DNA from 2 places in the Paenibacillus sp. MB22_1 genome. Region 2 is predicted to be linked to the other one. Evidence: a T-box and tRNA genes for the amino acid it is inferred to sense, from the RefSeq annotation. Region 2 holds a T-box; the other holds one or more tRNA genes.
The links. The T-box of region 2 lies ahead of ACL02P_RS11840 (valine--tRNA ligase). A T-box ahead of a tRNA ligase gene usually reads a tRNA of that ligase, here a tRNA-Val.

Region 1 (9,978 bases), on a different contig from region 2:
TGCTGCATTTTTGCTATACTGTAATCTCGAATAAGTACCATATGCTGTTGAAGTTAACCCTGCAAATAGAGATAATGCTCCACCATAATTGAGGACGATTGTAATCCACCCTGCCGGACCTGTTCCCCAACCAACTACTAGCAACACGAAAGAGGATAATGCCAAGGCCCAGCCTAATACCTCATAAAAAGTATTTGATTCCATATAATCAACTACATTTGTTTCGTAATCATCAATGTATGATCGAAAAGTATTGAAAGCAGAGGCGTTTTTGCTATCTCCTATAGTCGTACCTACATATTTAATGTACTTTTGACTTTGTGCAGACAAAGCTTGTGCTACAAAATTACCATTAGTGTACTCGTAGTTGTAGTAATTGTCATATGCGCCTGCTCTGTCTAATGCTTGAATCTTCATTTCATTTTTTAACTTATCAATTTTCATTTTCAAATCTAAAAATTGTTGCCTTGTAAAACCCTGAACTTGCTCATATTTCACATCTACTAACAATTTACTTTTTTCTTCAATATTCTTTTCTATTGCTAGAGCTTCAGTTGAGTTAATTTCAATGGGGCCGTTCTGTGATTTATCCCTAGTTCGATTTACTGAAATAGTTGTCAATTCATTTTTGTTAAATCTCAGTTCTCCTGTCTTCTGTTCTGCAAGCCCTGTCCGATAGTCATTAGAAAATTCTTGTTTTAATATTAAACTATATTGGTAGTTATCATTTACATCATAATAATCTTCAACCGCTGAAATTTTTGTACTAATAAAATTTACTGAATTCGTTATTTCTGTTATGGATTCGACCCTCTTATATCCAGTCTTTTCATAAATATGAAATTCATTTGGATCCTCTGAGTAGGTATCAATAACAAATGCTTCAGTAGTAATGTGTTTCTTCTCTTCTGTTGATTCGGCATGAACGCCGGAAAATGAAGAAACGAAAAAAGAACAAATACAAGCGGGATAATAACGTGCCTACTTTTCCTCATAATAATACCTCCCTAATTTATATCCATATATAATGAGATGACCTAATATATGGTAATTTTACTATATCTTAAATTTGGAAATATTGGAATAATTATTTTAATTTTTTGTTCTTTTTGATCAAAGTGGTATGTGCTCTTGGGGTAAAACCTTCTGTTACCAAACTGCATCTAAACTCTACCCTTGCATCAAGTGACTCTATATAATCTCCACTCCTTTGATTTTCATAACCCCTTCAAAATTTCGATCGTCTCCCTTCACTTGATCATGATCTCTTTTCGTCTATACTTCGGGTTTTGAACGCAGCCCGAACATCTCAATGATCTTGTTTTTCACAATCCCCAGATCTCTCTCCCGCATAAGTGGGTAGTTTTTTGCTTCAAAGGTGTCGTAAAAACTCATCAACCTAGAACTATACAAAAAGCCCCCCGCTTCCGGGGAGCTCTTAGCTTCTATACCAGGTGATCCGCCGCAAATTAGGCTTCATCCATTTGGGCGACAAGCTCGTTGTAAGCTTCTTCTACCTGTTTCCATTCCTGTTCGTCTTCGATATTGTAAAGCACCATTTCTTCGTTCTCTTCTTCCATGCGGAGAATGATGCCGTCCGCTTCCGGATTGTTGCGCTCGAGCAGCAATGCGTACACTTTCTCGCCAACGTCGAACGTCTCGACAAGAACCATCTCTACGTCGTTCCCTTCTTCGTCGGTCAGCGTCAACACAAACTCTTCATGCTCATGATCATGATCATGGTCATGATCGTGGCCGCAGCCGCATGCTTCGCCGTGTTCGTGATTGTGGTCGCTCATGAAATTACCTCACTTTAAGTATGTTTTAATGGACTGAAGAAGGGTCTCCCGCTTCGTTCCTCCCGTATCGTAACACTTTTGGTGGGGACAGGTCAATTTTCGTGAGCGGATGCCCGTGTTGTGCTCGGTTGTGCGGTTATTTCAGAACGTTAATGCTTTTCTCCGCAACGAGCACGAAATCTGATCCGTTAGACGGTTTCATGTAGAACCCTACGATGTAGCGGCCCGATGTCTTGAAATCATACGTGTAGTCCTTGGTCCGGAACCAGAAGTTATCGCGCTGCTCTTTGATTTCATCCGTCTGGATCTCCTTGGACGTCCCGTCCGGGGCCGTGATGGACACCCGCACTGCCGAGATGTTCGTGCGTAAATTATCAATTTGAGAGAAAACGTTAAACTTCAGCTTCCCCGTCTTCTTCACATCGCCAAACACATTGTCATCCGCGAATAGAAACATATGGACATTGGGTTTATAATAATTCACCGTTTTGGTGCTGTCATTAAATTCAACTAAACCTTCGAGATTGCGTACGGGTACATAGGTTTTGCCGTCTATAATATATCCGCCGTCTTCCAGCTCGCGGCCGTTCAGCATCAGCTTCACCTTGGTGCTCGCGGCGTCGGCAAAGAGCAGGGAACCTCCCATAAGAGAGAATGCCACCACCAGTAATGCAACTCTTCTCCATTTCATGAATGTTGACCCTCCATTTGATTCCTGTTGATGTATAGTTATACTCGCTGGTTCCGGTCAAGTTGCGGTGTTGATGGGAAATGACGGCATTTTTTTATAGAGCGAGCCTAACCTTTTGTTTCGGCTGGAAATTGTGTACAGTTAAAGAGGTGATCCATACTTGACCTAAGGGGGAATGCCTGATGGCTTTACGACTACAAATGCTGGGGACGGGCGGAGCGTTTGCCAAAAAATATTTTAATAACAACGCGCTCCTCTATGCCGGTGACTTCACCCTGCTCATCGATTGCGGAATCACCGCCCCCCTGGCGCTGCACACGATCGGCAAGTCGGTGGAGGAGATCGATGCCGTGCTGATTACCCATATCCATGGCGATCATGTTGGAGGCTTGGAAGAGCTGGCTTTTCGCCGGAAATTTGGTTCTGGACGGAAACCGATCCTGTATATTGGTGAAAATTTGGTGGAGCCGCTATGGGAAAATACGCTGAAAGGCGGGTTAAGCCAAGACGGTGTAATCCACTCGCTAAACGACGTGTTTGACGTGCGTCTATTAAAGGAAAGCGAGCCTGCACAGCTTGCCCCTGAGTTAAAAGTGGAGCTCATCCGAACGCCGCATATCCCGGGTAAACCCAGCTATTCGCTTTATATCAATGAGGAGATTTTTTACAGTGCGGATATGACGTTCGAGCCGGAGCTCTTAATGAGGCTTGTTCGTGAGCGGGGGTGCCGCCGAATTTTTCACGAGGTCCAACTTACCGGGAAAGGTGAAGTTCATACGACGCTGCAGGAGTTATTGTCCCTGCCAACCGAGATCCAAAGCCAAATCCTGCTGATGCATTATAGCGATGATATGGAGTCCTTCCGAGGCGCTACGGGGAACATGGACTTTCTGCGTCAGCACGAAGTCTATACGCTGTAACAAAACAACCCTGCGGGTATGCTTACCTGCAGGGTTCTTTTTCTAAATATAGGATATGGATCAACGTTATTCGAAGCTAGGCAAGTTATCCAAGTTGTTGGACGGATCTCCATCAGCATCGCCGCGGATATACATCTCTCCGTCCCGTCCCTTAAACACATTGACGCCGGCGATCGCACCTGCCTTCACTTCCTGCAGGGCTTGCTGGTAATCCAGCACGCGGCCGCTGGACGTCTTGAACGCGACCAAATTCCCGTCACCGTTCTTCCGCACGGCAATAAACGTTTCTCTGGTATTCAGGGCCATCGGCTAGCTCATCTCCTCTTCATTAAGATTAGATCTAGCTTGCCCCAAAACCTCCAAACCTATGACCTTTACGATTTTAACGACTTGACCATCCGGACGTGCGGAATACCGGCGTCATCAAACGGTTCAGTCGAGATTGTCTCATAGCCGAGTTTAGCATAGAACCCTTCGGCATGGCATTGAGCATCCAGCACCGACTTCGTGAGACCGAGCTCCCGTGCCAGCTCCTCTAAGGCGAGCAGCAGGATTTTGCCTACGCCTTTCGAGCGGTACGGCTCACGTACGGCGATCCGCTGCATTTTGGCGGCATTGTCTTTATAGTAAATCAATCTGCCTGTCGCAACATAGTCCCCTTCCAATTCGATCAGCACATGATGTACATCCGGGCCAATCTGGTCGTACTCGTCAATTTCCAATTCAACGGGGACCTTCTGTTCCTCGACGAACACCTCTTTGCGGATGTCCAGGCATTTCTGTAATTGCTCCTCATGATCGACATGTATGATCGTTGCAGCCGACACTTCGTTCCCCTCCCACCATTGCTTGTCTGTTGGATCATTTAAACTGCATCATTATACAAAAAAATCATTTTTATGTATAGTTGTCTCATGGACATCGATGGAAAGGAGTTGGCTTAGGGGTATGGTCATGGGCATAACAATCGCCGCTGCGGTCGTCATCGCGGTTTTGCTGATTGCCTCCATGTTTTACACGACGAAGAAAGGCTACTCCCGCAAATGGGACGAGGAAGAATAAAGCATTTATTCCGTGGAATACACATCCTCTACAATCGTAGGCGAATACACGCCGTCCGACACGGATGGCCCAAACGGCCAAGGGAATGCGCCGGTCTGCCGGCTTAAGGTCTCCGCGTTTGGCGCCATGCGGCAGGCGCTGGTCAGGGCCAGCAGCAAGACGGCCCCCGCGACGGCAACCCAAAGGGACCGCGGCCGTTTCGTCTCGCTCTTCGGCGACGAGATTTGATCATTGCTGTTGTTATGATGGTTAAGGCCAATATGGCGGTGATGGTGGTTCCAACGCATGTTCACTTCTTCCTTTCGTTACGTGGTGCCTGTCTGTCTGATATATGCGTGTCATGGATGTATGCAGTGCTGACTGTATGCGCGTCTTGAATGAAATGCAGCGTCGTGACGTCATGCGCCTTACCACTCGGACACGCATTCCTCCACCATTGTTGACAGAGGACAGACACCTTATACTCTAGGAAAGTGTTGACAAGAACCCCACCGCCTGATAAGATAATTTTTGTCTTCACTATAAGTTTGATCTGCTAGCTCAGCTGGGAGAGCACCATCTTGACAGGGTGGGGGTCAGTGGTTCGAGCCCACTGCAGATCATAGAGAAAATCCCTTAAAGCATAAGCTTTAAGGGATTTTTTATTTTCTCTTTTGTCAGATTAAGATGGCCTCCGATTCGAAGATAATATAGTATATAACTGGTATTTACTGTATAATAGGGAATAGCCAAAGGGGTGATCCTTTTGAAAAAAATCATGTACGTTTGTTTGATCGTTGTTCTTCTGATGCTAGCTGGCGGTTGCGGAACTGGGGCAAAGAACAATGATATCTCACCCATTGCTGAGGATGTCGAGCAAACTCCCGGGACTTCGCCAGGCTTATCCATAAGAGATGGTGTAGCCGTATGGGACCCAGGCTCAGAGTGTTGCAAATCTTTTGAAGATACCTTGAATGAAGTGCCATTTGAGGTTTCTATTCCAAAAGTTCCTTTTCCGATTACCCATCAGTCTGCCGATATCGTCCCAGCTAACTTTGACTTGATCCAATTGACCTTTGCTAATGAAGAGCGAGGAGAGCAACTGATACTGGCTGTTTCAAATTCGCAGGTAAAGTCCAAACCGGATGGTAAAAAGGGGCCAAAATTAAGTGATGGCACACAAACCTGGATCCAAAGCACACCAAGCTTAAGCGGGCTCTATTGGAGAAAGCAAGGATTAACCTATGCCTTAGGATCGAACAAGGTGGAAGATGGTAACTTTGTTCCTTTGTACAGTATTTCTGAACTCGTTCAGATTGCTAACTCTATTGTCCAACCTCCCCACCTCTAACGGACCGTACCGACCTTATTTGTTCATTTCCCGGAGATTTCCCGAGCTAACGGACTCAAGTGACCTTATTGGGCAAAAATACTCATCGATTCAACGCAACAGACCCGAATAAGGTCTCTGAGGTCCGTTAAAACGGGTAGGCTTGCGTCCGAACCCAAATAACGGCTCTGGTGTCCGTTAGCGCAGCCGAGATGCCAGCTAGCAGCTATCAGCAAACCGCAAACACGCTACCTTCTACCATCTACCAGCCAACATCAAACAGCTAGCATCTACCAGCTATCAAATATCCGCAAGCAGCAAACGGCCTCTTGCTTCTTGCCTTTGTTCCGTCGCGCCATAGCATCGCACAAAAAACACCCGCCCCTAAAGGTGCGCGTTCTCGTTAAAGTATGTTACTGTTCACCATACGTCCACCCGATTTCCAATCACCTGCTCCCCCCGCGGATACTCCACCCGAAACTGTGCGGACTCCACCCATTCGCCGCGGGTAAAGTCCCGACCGCGTACGAGGACATGGTCGCGATAAACTTCGACGTAGAAGCCTTGGCTGCCGTCCTTGTGTTCGTCTTCGTCGGTCCACAGGTAGGCGACCGAAGCGGCATTGAACATCACCGGGCCCTCGCCCTCCACACCATATGAAGTGTGAGGGGCATCCAACTCCCAATGGGTATGCCCCGTAAAGAGAATCGCCTGCGGGTGACGGGCCAGCACGGCACGGAGATCCGCATCCTGCACAACGCCGTACCAGCGCTGCGCTTCGTAGGAGCCGGCGACCGTGTTAAGCAGCGGCTGATGCAGGAAGACGAAAACCGGGCGGTCTGCCGCAGCGTTTTCCCCTAACTTGTCATCGAGCCAAGCCAGCTGCTTCTCCGACAACGAGCTAAACAACTCCAGCCCTTCTTCCGTTCCAAGAAAAATAAAATGATACCCATCAATCCAATGATCATGATAAATGCCCTCCGCCCCGGTACCGCGCAAAAATTGTCCCAAACGTGCCTCCCAGTTCTCCAATGCGACATCATGATTGCCCATCGTCACATACAGCGGAGGCAATGCTCCGCCAAACCGATTCCAAATTTGGTTCCACGCTTCATATTCCTCCGGAAATCCGTGATCCGTCACGTCTCCCGCATGCATGATGCCAACGCTTCCCGTGCCATTTGCCGCGATATCTTGCAGCGCCCGCTCCAAGTTGACGTTATGCGTATGCTGCTCATCTGCTCGAACATGCGTGTCGGTAATAACCCTGAAACGAAAGCCAAAGCTCCTCGTCCCGCCGTCCTTCCCCTGCCTGCTGCTCATTGCGATCAACCATTCCCTTAGCCTCCCTTACCACTCATATTCAATCCGACAACACCGAGGACAATCACGCCAATCCACAGGATCGAAGATAGCGACAATTTCTCTGGGACAGGATGACTCCCGCCAAAGAAATCAGCACGATGTCCACCCCTAACCATACCGCATAAACGGTACTTACCTTAATATACTACGGCATCCTGTTTTCGAGGATCGGCCGTAAGAGCAAAAGCAACATGAGCTATGCCGTGCGTTCGAAACGAGCTGGAAACTCCCGAAGAGGAACGCAAACGGTGCCTGGAGGATTTGCACAAGCTCAAGGTTCACCCTTCCATGGATAAAAGCACCGCCAACCAGCCAAACTAAACGGACAGCGCCGACAGGAAGCTGCGAGTTTCCCCGGACGGACAAGCGCTCAAGTATAGTTGATGGAGGCACGTAGAACCGATGGTCAAAATCAAACTGGGAGCAGCGCTCACCATCGCCCTTGCCGCTGCGCTGCTCGCCCCTGCAACAGAGGCATCCTCCCCGGTTCATGGCAAGCAAAGAAGCTATTATGAGGAACGCGGGGACATTGTGTGGGAAGTGCCGACGCAAGAAAAATACATCGCCTTAACCTTTGATGACGGACCGGATGAGCAGCAAACTCCGAAAATTCTCGAGCTTCTGGAGAAGTATCATGCGAAGGCGACCTTCTTTGTTGTGGGCGACCGGGTGAATCGATTCCCCGAAATCGTCAAAATGGAACAAGCCGCGGGCCATGAAATCGGCAACCATTCCTATCACCATCCTTCCTTTCATCGGCTGGCGCTACCGGCCTTGAAGGAAGAAATGGCCATGACCCAGGAAGCCGTATTCGAGACCACCGGACGTAAACCGGTCCTCTTCCGCCCCCCGGGCGGATATTATAATGATGCCATTGTCGAGCTAACCAAACATAACAACCTGCAGATGATCCTCTGGTCCTGGCATCAGGATACGAAGGACTGGACGTCACCCGGCGTACGCAGAATCGTGCGCAAGGTGCTGGACAACGCCCGCAACGGTGATATTATCCTGATGCATGATTACGTGTATAACAGCACGCAGACGATCGAAGCGTTAAAGGTCATTTTGCCGGAACTGCAAAGCCGGGGTTATCGCTTCGTTACCGTATCCGAACTGCTGACGCATAAAGTTACGCCGGATCATCATATTAAGGTTGACCACTAGACTTCATTGGAAAGGAGCAACACAGATGGATAAGGAGCAGAATACCCTGCCTTCTGGGGAAGGCTCCGGCGTGGATCCGATTCCCGTTCCGAAACACCCTACCTCGGCCACCGAGAAGCTCGAAGATTTGGTTGGCGAGATGATGGAGGAATGGACGGAAACCTTTACGGGTGAGGCGGAAGAAAAGAATCAGAGCAAGGATCAAGCCAAATAAGTGAAATCCACCAAACATGCAGCAAGACGGGGCTTCAGCCCGCCTTGCTGTTTTATATTAAAATTTATTTTCTCAATTTTTGATATTTGTGATTTAAATCACATATATAGTGAAATAAATCACATATAATAAAGACATCAAAGATGATCATCCGAAAAACAAAAAAACAACGATAAATAAAAGGAGTGGTTCTTATGTTTAACAATTTCCTGAGAACAAACAAAGTGGCGATGTGGCTCCTGACCGTTATCCGCGTCTACCTGGGCTACCAATGGATCGAAGCCGGCTATCATAAAATCACCGGCGGCTTCGATGCCGCAGGCTTCCTGACCGGAGCGATCGCGAACAGCACTGGCGACCATCCGGCCGTACAAGGCTGGTGGGCAGCCTTCCTGGAACACTTTGCCTTGCCGAATGTCGGACTCTTTAACTTCCTGGTGCCTTACGGCGAATTCCTGGTTGGCCTGGGGCTGATCCTCGGTACCTTCACCACCTTCGCTGCACTGATGGGCTTCGTGATGAACGCCGCGTTCCTCTTCTCGGGTACGGTAAGCACCAACGCGCAAATGTTGATCCTTGAAGTACTGATTCTCGTCGCTGCAGCTAACGCTGGTAAAATCGGCCTCGACTACTACGTGATGCCTTACCTCCGCAAGTTGTTCCACAAAAAAGGCGATGCCGGAACGCAAGCCCCGACGCCTAAGCAACCGCTGAACGTTAAACACACGGCGTAAGCGCCGCACATATAAAGAAGAAAGCCCGCCATCCGGCGGGCTTTCTTCTTTATTCATTATATTCTGTTTCGGCCCACGGCGCCCCAAGCACACAGCTCGGCGATCACCGCACCCGCGAGAAAGCCGCCAACAATGTCACTGGCATAATGCACGCCCAAGTACAAGCGGCTGACCCCAATCAGCAAAATGATCAGCAGCACCACCACCGCCCAAATGCGATTCCCCACCCTACCGGAACGAAGCAGCAGCAACGCGATCACCCCGAAGAAAGCGGCGGAGATCATCGCATTTCCGCTGGGAAAGCTGTACCCGTCCGGTACAACGAGGCTGTCCCACATGTCAGGACGTTCACGAGTGTATAGAGCTTTCAACACTTTGTTAAGCAGCCACCCGCCTGCCAGGCTGATCGTCAGCCAAAGGGCATAACGTCCGTTCCGCAGAACCAGCAATGTCCAAATGAGGGCAATCCCCAGCACCACAACAAAACCGGTGGTTGTTCCCAACTCGGAGATCGCTTTGACCGCCGGAGTGATGCTGTCATTGCGCAGCCCATAGAAAAAGTCCCCGATACTGCGGTCAATCGAACGCAATCCCTCCGTATGTAGCAGCCCGCCCAGCACCACAAACAAGGCAGCAAGCAGGACTGGCAAAAGCCATTTTTTCATCAAAAGTTCCCCTCTCACCTGCATTCACCTGAACCAGATCATTGTACTGGGA
Region 2 (9,978 bases):
AATCCGCAAGATCGTAACCAAGGGAGACCGGATTTTGGACGTGACGTTGTCCAAGGTTGGCGGCAAAGGGCTGTTCGTGAAGGAAATCGAGCAGGCGATGCTGAACGGGGAGATCGATTTGGCGGTCCATAGCATGAAGGACATGCCGTCTGTGCTGCCGGACGGACTGATGAACGGTGCGGTGCCGCGGCGGGTTGATCCACGGGATGCGCTTATTTCAAGAAACGGACGGAGCCTTGACGAATTGCCGCAGGGGGCCAAGGTAGGGACCAGCAGCTTACGTCGCGCCAGTCAATTGCGCGCTTATCGACCGGACTTCGTGCTGGAGCCGATTCGCGGCAATATCGATTCCCGATTGCGCAAGCTGGAGGAGGAAGGTTTTGACGCGATCATTTTGGCCGCGGCGGGGTTATTCCGCATGGGTTGGGAACACCGGATTACGGCATTTCTTCCCGCAGAGGTCTGTCTGCCCGCCGTTGGTCAAGGGGCGCTTGGCATCGAATGCCGCGAGGATGACGACGAGGTGCGCCGGCTCTTGTCCTTATACAATGATCCGGACACCGCGGTGACGGTGGCTGCGGAGCGCCGTTTCCTCGGCGTGCTGAATGGCGGCTGCCAGGTGCCGATTGGAGCCTACGCGACGTTGCTGCCGGAAGAAGGCGCAAGCGGCGAAACCGGCCGTCCGCGTTTGCGATTGACGGGGATGGTTGGTTCGGCGGACGGAACGACGATTCTGAAGGAAAGCGCCGAAGGAACAGATCCGACCGAGCTGGGAGAGCAGCTTGCCGGCCGGCTGATCTCGATGGGAGCAGCTGCATTATTACAAGAAACCGGGGAGTGAACGAATATGGCTGGTAAGGTGTATCTGGTTGGCGCAGGCCCTGGAGATGCGCGATTGATTACGCTGAAAGGGCTTGATTGTCTGGAGAAAGGCGACGTGATCGTCTACGATCGTCTGGCCAATCCCAGCCTGCTGCGAAGAACGAAGCCCGGGGCAGAGAAAATATATGTCGGGAAGCGAACCGACCGTCACACGATGAAGCAAGAGCATATCAATCAGCTGTTGGTTGATTTGGCGCTGGCGGGCAAAACCGTCGTTCGCTTAAAAGGCGGCGACCCGACGATCTTCGGCCGCGTTGGAGAGGAGGCGGAGCTGCTGCGGCAGCACGGAATTCCTTACGAAATCGTGCCGGGGATTACGGCTGCCATCTCGGTGCCGGCGTATGCAGGCATTCCTGTCACTCACCGGGATATGGCTTCCTCGGTGTCGATCGTTACGGGGCGTGAAAGCCCGGACAAGCTGGATCAGTCTATCGACTGGGAAAAGATCACCAACGCGACCGGCACCCTTGTGTTTATGATGGGCGTGGCCAATATTGGTCATATCAGCAGACAGCTGATTCATTACGGTCGGCCGCCCGAAACGCCGGTTGCCCTGATCCGCTGGGGGACGAGAGCCGAACAGGAGACGCTGGTCGGGACGCTGGCCGATATTGAGCAAAAGGTACGCGAAGCTGACTTTAAGCCGCCGGCCGTCACGGTTGTCGGCGAAGTTGTGGCTCAACGGGAGCAGCTCATGTGGGCGGAATCGCTGCCGCTATTCGGCAAGCGGATTCTCGTCACCCGTTCGCGCTCGCAAGCGAGCGAGCTGGTGCGCGGCATCGAGGAGCTTGGCGGCGAGCCGTACGAGTTCCCTGTCATCGACATCGCGATGCCGGAGGGCCAAGAGCTGGCCAGCACGGACGAAGCGCTCAATCAGCTAGAGCAGTACGATTGGGTATTCTTCACGAGCGTCAATGGCGTGGAGTATTTCTTCTCGCACCTGGAGAGACTGGGGAAAGATGTGCGCGGGCTGCATAAAGCGAGAATTGCCGCCGTAGGGCCGGCAACGCAGGCGGCGCTGCGCCAACGCGGGATTGCGGCGGAGGGCTTGCCGGGCAAGTTTCAGGCCGAGGGCCTGATGGAAACGTACGGCAGCGAGTTGAAGCCCGGACAGCACGTGCTGTTGCCGCGCGGCGACCTTGCCCGAGCTTGGTTGCCTGCTGCCTTGCGTGAGCAGGGCTTGACCGTCACCGAGGCAGTCATGTACCGGACAGTGCCGGCCGGGGAAACGGACGAAGAGCTGTTGAAGCTGCTCGAGAAAGGCCGTATTCACGCCGTCACCTTTACCAGCTCGTCAACGGTGACGAATCTGTTGGCCGCGCTCACCGGCATGGGGGTCGCCGATCCGGTCGCTGCCCTGCAAGGCGTGGACATCGCCTGCATCGGGCCGGTCACGGCGAAAACGGCAGAGGATGCAGGCCTGCGGGTTTCGATTCTTGCGGAAGAAGCAACGATCGACAGCTTGATTCAGGCGCTATGTGACTGGAAAGCGCGGACGGCGTCGGCGAAGTGATTTTTTTTTTGATTAACACGGAGGCTTAACCCCGTGCTGCATACTTAGGAGGGAATCAAAGATGAATTTTCCGATCGTAAGACATCGCCGGCTGCGTCAGTCGGCTGCGATTCGCGGGATGGTGCGTGAAACCGTCCTGACGGTGGACGACTTGATTCAACCGATCTTTGTAACTTATGGAAAGGGCGTCAAGAATGAGATTTCATCGATGCCCGGCGTGTTTCATTTTTCGCTGGACACGCTGGAAGAGGAAGTCAAAGAAATTATGGATCTAGGCATTCCGGCGGTTCTGCTGTTCGGCATTCCGGAAACGAAGGACAGCGTCGGCACCTCGGCCTTTGCGGAGGACGGGATCGTACAGGAAGCGACGCGGATCATTAAATCGCGGTATCCGGATTTGCTGGTCGTAGCCGACACCTGCTTATGCGAATTTACGGATCATGGCCATTGCGGGATGGTACATACGTTTGAACGCGACGGGCATGTCTGCGGCGACGTCATGAACGACGAGTCGCTGGAGCTGCTGGTGAAAACCGCTGTCTCCCAAGCGCGAGCAGGCGCCGACATCATCGCGCCGTCCAACATGATGGACGGATTTGTGCAAGCGATCCGTGCGGGACTGGATGAAGCGGGCTTCAGCCATGTGCCGATTATGTCATATTCCGTCAAATACGCGTCTTCGTTTTATGGGCCGTTCCGTGAAGCGGCGGACTCGGCGCCGCAGTTCGGCGACCGGAAGACGTATCAGATGGACCCGGCCAACGCCCGCGAAGCGCTAAGGGAAGCGGAATCCGACGTGCTGGAAGGCGCGGATATGCTGATGGTGAAGCCGGCCTTGGCCTTTATGGATATTTTGCGGATGCTGCGGGATCAATTTGATCTTCCGCTGGTCGCTTACAACGTAAGCGGAGAGTATTCGATGGTGAAGGCAGCCGCCCAGCAAGGCTGGATCAACGAGCGGGCCATCGTCACTGAGATGCTGCTAGGCATGAAGCGGGCGGGTGCGGATATCATCATCACGTATTTCGCCAAGGATATGGCACGCTGGCTGCGCGAGAAGCAGTAAGCATAGAGCCAAGAACGGGGTTTGAACAGTTAAGGAGGGGGATCGATGAGCAAGGACACGATTGGCCGGCGGGGCGAAGAGCGATCGCGCCTGGCATTCGAAGAAGCGAAGCAGGTCTTGCCCGGCGGCGTTAACAGCCCGGTGCGGGCGTTTAAATCCGTTGGCTTGACGCCGATGTATATCGAACGCGGGGAGGGCTCCCGGATTTATGATATCGACGGCAACAGTTTTATCGATTATGTAGGCTCCTGGGGGCCGCTGATTATGGGCCATGCTCATCCAGAGGTGGTGCGTGCGCTGCAGGAGACGGCTGCGAAAGGGACGAGCTTTGGAGCGCCAACGCTGCTAGAGACGCAAATGGCCATGCTGGTTGCTGAACGGGTGCCGTCGATCGATGTGGTGCGGATGGTGAACTCGGGAACGGAAGCAACGATGAGTGCGATCCGTCTGGCACGGGGATACACGGGCCGCAGCAAAATTATGAAATTCGAAGGCTCCTATCACGGCCATGCCGACAGCTTGCTGATTAAAGCAGGCTCCGGCGTAGCGACGCTGGGACTGCCGGACAGCCCGGGCGTGCCTGAGGGGGTTGCCTCTAATACAATTGCGGTACCTTATAACGACTTGGCTTCGGTTGAGCTTGCGTTTGAGCGGTTTGGGGAAGAGATCGCCGGCGTTATCGTGGAGCCTGTAGCCGGGAACATGGGCGTTGTGCCGCCGCTGCCGGGATTCCTGGAAGGTCTGCGCCGGATTACCGAGCGATACGGCAGCTTGCTCATTTTTGACGAGGTCATGACAGGCTTCCGCGTAGGGCTGAATTGTGCGCAGGGGCGCTTTGGCGTTACGCCGGATTTAACTTGCCTCGGCAAGGTGATCGGCGGCGGGCTGCCTGTTGGAGCGTACGGCGGAAAACGCGAGATCATGGAGCAAATCGCGCCAAGCGGGCCGATTTATCAGGCCGGGACGCTGAGCGGCAACCCGTTGGCAATGGTTGCGGGTTACACGACGCTGTCGCTGCTTACTCCAGAGGTGTACGACCGGCTGGAGCGCTTGTCGGCGAAGCTGGAGGAAGGCTTTACGCGCAACGCCAAGGAAAAAGGTATTCCGTGTACGATCAACCGCGTGGGCTCGATGATCTGTCCGTTTTTTACCGAAGAGAAGGTTATCAATTACGAGACGGCAAAAACAAGCGACCTCGACTTGTTCCGCCGTTACTTCGCGGCGTTGCTTGAGCAAGGCATCAACGTGGCGCCTTCGCAGTTCGAAGGTATGTTCGTCTCGGGCGTGCATACCGACGAAGACATTGAGCTGACGATCGAAGCGCATCGCTTGGCGCTGCAAAAGCTGTGAGCGGCAAGCTAACCTGGACGCGGCGCGGGGAATGGCTCGAGCTGATGCCCGGCAAGCTGCCTGCGCGCGATGGGCAGGACCGTCTGGATGCGGCGATGGCTTGGCTGGAGGAGGGGCTGCAGGCTCCTCCTAAGCTGCTGCGTCGGCTGCGGGCCGAAGGCGGCATCAAGCTAGCCGGGGACCGTTTAAGGCTGCTGGCCTTTCCGGCCAGGGCATCGCAATATGCTCCGGTTGAGGCAGAGCTTTCGCTTTTATATGAGGATGATTTTTGCCTTGTCGTGCACAAGCCGGCAGGGCTAAAAGTCCATCCGGACGGCAACGAGGGGGGCGCTTCCCGTAGGGACTCGGCTCCGCCGGACACGCTTGCCAACCGCGTCGCGGGATGGTACGCCAGCCTGGGTCAGCCAATCGCTGCGGCGCATATTCACCGGCTGGACGAATATACGTCAGGACCGGTGTTGTTCGCAAAGAACGAATACGCCCATTTAAAGCTGGATGAAGCGATGAGCCGCAAGGAGATCGGACGGACTTACATCGCGTTTGTACAGGGCGTTGTTAGTTCCGCGCTTAAGATCATTGACCAGCCGATCGGCCGGGACCGCCATCACAATCAGCGGCGCCGGGTGTCCCCTACCGGCAAGCCGGCGATCACGCATGTGGAGCTGATGGAGGTATACCCGAAGCACGAGGTGAGCCTCGTTCGGCTGACCTTGGAGACCGGCCGCACGCATCAAATTCGCGTCCATCTGAGCGCAGCGGGCCATCCGCTCGTAGGGGATGCGTTGTATGGCGGCAGCACGAAGTGGCTGCCTTATCAAGCGCTGCATGGGGAGCGGCTGGTGTTCCCGCACCCGCTCACCGGAGAAGCGGTGGAGCTGGGCGATCCGTGGCCGCCGGCCATGATCCAGCTGCGCGATCGCTTTCGTTGACTAGCCGGGCTGTCTGATGGCAGCCTGGCTTATTTTTTTACCTAATGTGAGAAGGTCTGTACCCTCCCATTGGCAAAAAGCTGGCATGCACTCTCTTTTGCAGCATATAGATTAAACGAGGATGATTTGGATCAAGATTCATCGATTTCTAAATCAGGTTTGGATATGCTGAAAGGAGGTAACGAGTTGGCTGATCAATCCTATGGTCTCAGGTTTGATATTTATGAGCGCATACATCTTTCTGAAGATGTGATCGGCATTGAAGAGCTGGAGGAGATCGAGCTCTATCCGAAAGTCCAGGTGATTCCCGGGGAGGAGTATGCCGCGCTGCGCGGCCATTTGCTGTTGTCGGGGGTGTATCGGGGAGAAGGAGAAACGCAGAAGCTGGAACACTATATTCCAGTAGAAATTACGATACCGCTAAGCCGGGTAAACCGGTTGGAGGATATCACGGTTGAAATTGAAAACTTCGATGTTGACCTGCTTAGCTCGCGCAGCTTGAATATTACAGGGGTCTTGTCGCTTCAAGGGGTGGAGACTACTACCCTCGTGTCCGAGCAAGATGCATGGAAAGATCGCGAGTTTACGACTGCCCATGTCGTACCGGATCTGCGAGAGGATGAACCGGAAGCCGAATCGAATTTCAGCGCGGAGGAATCGGAGGATTACGCTTCGGCGGTGACCGAGCCTGAATCGATCCCGGCAGCGCCATTGCTGACGGAAGAAGTTCGCCAAGAGCCGGAGCCGACGTTCTCTTGGAATTCGTTAATCCGCGAAACGGCAAACGAAGAGCCGGAGCCTGAACTGGAGCTGAAGCAAGAGCCGCAGGACGAAGAGCCTCAACAAATCCCGCAATTCGCTTCGTGGCAGGCGTTTCCGGATGAAGTCCTTACCGCGCAAAAACGAAGTGCGGACGAGCCGCAGGAATCCGCCGCCTGGAGAGAGGATGTCCCCGCATTCCAGGAAGCTGGTCCTTGGGCGGACAAGGAATCTGAATCGGATTTTGACGCTGCTGCAGAGGTTTTTGCTGACCAGACAGAGGAGTTGGATGCAGGCGCAACATTTGAGGAGGAGATTCGCCCATTCGCGGAATCCGCGCCAATTGAACGTGCGAGTGAAGCTGTAGAGGCGGAATATGCTGAACCGGAACGGGCTTCGGATGGGGTTGGCGAAGAAGTCGCTGCCGTGTCAAACGATACGGCGAACGAACCTGTTTTGGAGGCGAATGCGGAGGTTGAAGCGGACCAAGTTGTACCTGCCCAACCAGAAGAGAAGAAGGAAATGAAGATTGCGTTGGGGGCCAAAAAAGGGGATGACGAGGGAGATCGAGACAACTTTGGCTTAACGAAGTTGATTTCCTCTTCGGCCCGGCCTGCTCAGGAACCGCAGGAGGAAGCTTCGGATCAGGCGAGCCTGGACGACAGCAGAGACCAAGGTGAGGGTGAGGAGCTGCGGTGGAAGAACCTGTTCATCAGCAACGAGGATCAAAACCCCTTCCGCAAAGTGCGTCTCGTGATCGTGCAGCGTGAAGAGACGTTGGATGATATCGCCCAACGCTACCACCTGAGTCCACGGGAGCTGCAGCTGTACAACCGGCTGTCCGAGCATCAGGTGAATGAAGGGCAAATTTTGTACATTCCGTGAGGATCTCCCCGTGAAATCAGGCGGATTGTTGACTCCCGTTCCTTTCCAAGTTATGATAATATAGATTAAAGTAATAAGATCTATGGCAAAGACTTGGAACGGGAAGAGTAGGCAGCGTACCCTTCAGAGAGCGGAATCCACGGCTGAGAGATTCTGCAGGACATGTAGCTCACCGAAGTCGCCCGGGAGTTGTCCGTTTGAGCAGCATATCATATGGGGTTAGAACGGACCGGCAGCAGCCGTTATCTGCATGAGAGTCGCATTTCTTGCACCGGATGGTGAATGAACCGGATGCCATTGATGCGAAACAAAGGTGGTACCGCGAAAGTAAAGCCTTTCGTCCTTTGAGACGAAGGGCTTTTTGTTTTTTCTTAGGCAGCATGAAGTAGGCGCGAAAGCCCGTCCCGAAGTCTTATGCACACGGTGTGGAGCTGATGACGCCAGTCGACTATCTTGGGATCGCCAAGGCTATGCTTATTTGTAACGGAGGTTGAATAGGATGACAGAAAATCAAGATCAACAAACTTCGTCGGTAGAAATGCCGACGACGTACGATCCGAAAGCAGCGGAGCAGAAATGGCACCGTTATTGGTTGGAGAACGGCTTCTTTAAAGCCGGACAACGGCCGGATGCCAAGCCCTACACGATCGTGATTCCGCCGCCTAACGTAACCGGGATGCTGCATATCGGGCATGCGCTGGATTTGACGCTGCAGGATATTTTGACCCGGACCAAGCGAATGCAGGGATATGACGCGTTGTGGCTGCCCGGGATGGACCATGCGGGGATTGCAACTCAAACGAGAGTGGAGCAGCGGCTTAGAGAGCAAGGCGTATCCCGTTACGACCTGGGCCGCGAGAAGTTCCTCGAACAAGTATGGGCCTGGAAGGACCAGTATGCGGGAACGATTCATGAACAGTGGGCCAAAATGGGCGCTTCGCTCGATTATTCGCGCGAGCGGTTTACATTGGACGAGGGCTTGTCCCAAGCGGTTCGCGAAGTGTTCGTGAAGCTTTATGAGAAAGGCTTGATTTACCGCGGCAAATACATTATCAACTGGGATCCGGCGGCGCGTACGGCGCTTTCCGATATCGAGGTAGAATATAAAGAAGTTAACGGGCATCTGTACCATCTTCAGTATCCGCTGAGCGATGGAAGCGGCTATATCACCGTGGCGACGACTCGTCCAGAGACGATGCTCGGCGATACCGCCGTTGCTGTTCATCCAGAGGATGAACGTTATCGCCATCTGGTCGGCAAAACGCTTCGTCTGCCGATCGTTGACCGTGAAATCCCGATTATCGCCGATGAATACGTGGAGAAAGAGTTTGGCAGCGGCGCGGTAAAAATCACCCCGGCGCATGACCCGAATGACTTCGAAGTTGGTTTGCGCCATAACCTGCCGCAAATTAACGTGATGGACGAGACCGGCAAGATGAATGCTGAAGCCGGCAAGTATCAAGGCCTCGACCGCTTCGAATGCCGCAAGCAGATCGTGAAGGATTTGCAGGAGATGGGCGTGCTGATCAAAATCGAGGATCACGTGCATCAGGTTGGTCATAGTGAACGGACCGGCGTTGTGGTTGAGCCGTATCTGTCGACGCAATGGTTCGTGAAGATGAAGCCGCTCGCGGAAAAAGCGATTGAAGCGCAAAAATCGGGGAACGGCGTTAACTTCGTACCGGATCGGTTCGAGAAAATTTATTTGAACTGGATCGAGAACGTACGCGATTGGTGTGTTTCCCGCCAATTGTGGTGGGGTCACCGCATTCCGGCCTGGTATTGCGACGAGACCGGCGAAATGGTTGTAGCCCGCAGTGAGGAAGAAGCACGGGCCAAGCTGGGACGCGACGATATCCGACAAGACGAGGACGTGCTGGATACGTGGTTTAGCTCTGCACTTTGGCCGTTCTCCACACTGGGCTGGCCGGATGAGGATAGTGCGGATCTCAAGCGCTATTTCCCAACGTCCGTTCTTTCCACCGGTTACGATATCATTTACTTCTGGGTTGCCCGGATGATCTTCACTTCGCTGGAATTCACCGGTCAAGTTCCGTTCAAGGATGTCCTGATCCACGGCCTCGTCCGCGACAGTGAAGGGCGCAAAATGTCCAAATCGCTGGGCAACGGCGTCGATCCAATTGAAGTTATTGAGAAGTACGGTGCCGACGCAATGCGTTACATGCTGTCCACCAGCAACACGCCGGGGCAAGACCTGCGTTTTCGTTGGGAACGCGTTGAGCAAGCCCGCAACTTCGCCAACAAGATTTGGAACGCTTCGCGTTTTGCGTTGATGAACCTGGGGGGCGTGAAGTACGAGGATATCGATATCAGCGGCGAGCTGTCGACGGCGGATCGCTGGATTTTACACCGGATGAACGAGACGGCCAAGGAAATTACCCGCCTGATCGACGCTTACGAATTCGGAGAAACCGGTCGATTGCTGTACAACTTCATCTGGGACGATCTGTGCGACTGGTATATCGAATTCGCCAAGCTGTCCCTGTACGGGGAAGATGCTGCGGCTAAGAAGAAAACCCAATCTGTGCTGGCCTATGTGCTCGATCGCACGCTGCGCATGATCCATCCGTTTA

Region 1: it has a tRNA-Val gene. The T-box ahead of ACL02P_RS11840 (valine--tRNA ligase) is inferred to sense a tRNA for this amino acid. The anticodon was not compared.

What each region holds. Positions count from the first base shown of each region.
Region 1 is NZ_JBLADV010000001.1:732,009-741,986, reverse strand. It holds gene ACL02P_RS03325 (hypothetical protein) at 1-621, opposite strand, end outside; gene ACL02P_RS03320 (DUF1292 domain-containing protein) at 1,470-1,799, opposite strand; gene ACL02P_RS03315 (copper amine oxidase) at 1,936-2,490, opposite strand; gene ACL02P_RS03310 (MBL fold metallo-hydrolase) at 2,673-3,410, shown strand; gene ACL02P_RS03305 (DUF3892 domain-containing protein) at 3,477-3,716, opposite strand; gene ACL02P_RS03300 (GNAT family N-acetyltransferase) at 3,785-4,237, opposite strand; gene ACL02P_RS03295 (hypothetical protein) at 4,478-4,759, opposite strand; tRNA gene ACL02P_RS03290 (tRNA-Val) at 5,002-5,074, shown strand; gene ACL02P_RS03285 (hypothetical protein) at 5,218-5,802, shown strand; gene ACL02P_RS03280 (metallophosphoesterase family protein) at 6,202-7,104, opposite strand; gene ACL02P_RS03275 (hypothetical protein) at 7,169-7,243, opposite strand; gene ACL02P_RS03270 (polysaccharide deacetylase family protein) at 7,549-8,313, shown strand; gene ACL02P_RS03265 (hypothetical protein) at 8,339-8,527, shown strand; gene ACL02P_RS03260 (DoxX family protein) at 8,722-9,261, shown strand; gene ACL02P_RS03255 (phosphatase PAP2 family protein) at 9,318-9,926, opposite strand.
Region 2 is NZ_JBLADV010000002.1:49,886-59,863, reverse strand. It holds gene hemC (hydroxymethylbilane synthase) at 1-841, shown strand, start outside; gene cobA (uroporphyrinogen-III C-methyltransferase) at 848-2,395, shown strand; gene hemB (porphobilinogen synthase) at 2,457-3,461, shown strand; gene hemL (glutamate-1-semialdehyde 2,1-aminomutase) at 3,507-4,811, shown strand; gene ACL02P_RS11850 (RluA family pseudouridine synthase) at 4,808-5,740, shown strand; gene ACL02P_RS11845 (LysM peptidoglycan-binding domain-containing protein) at 5,927-7,384, shown strand; T-box leader at 7,470-7,732, shown strand; gene ACL02P_RS11840 (valine--tRNA ligase) at 7,884-9,978, shown strand, end outside.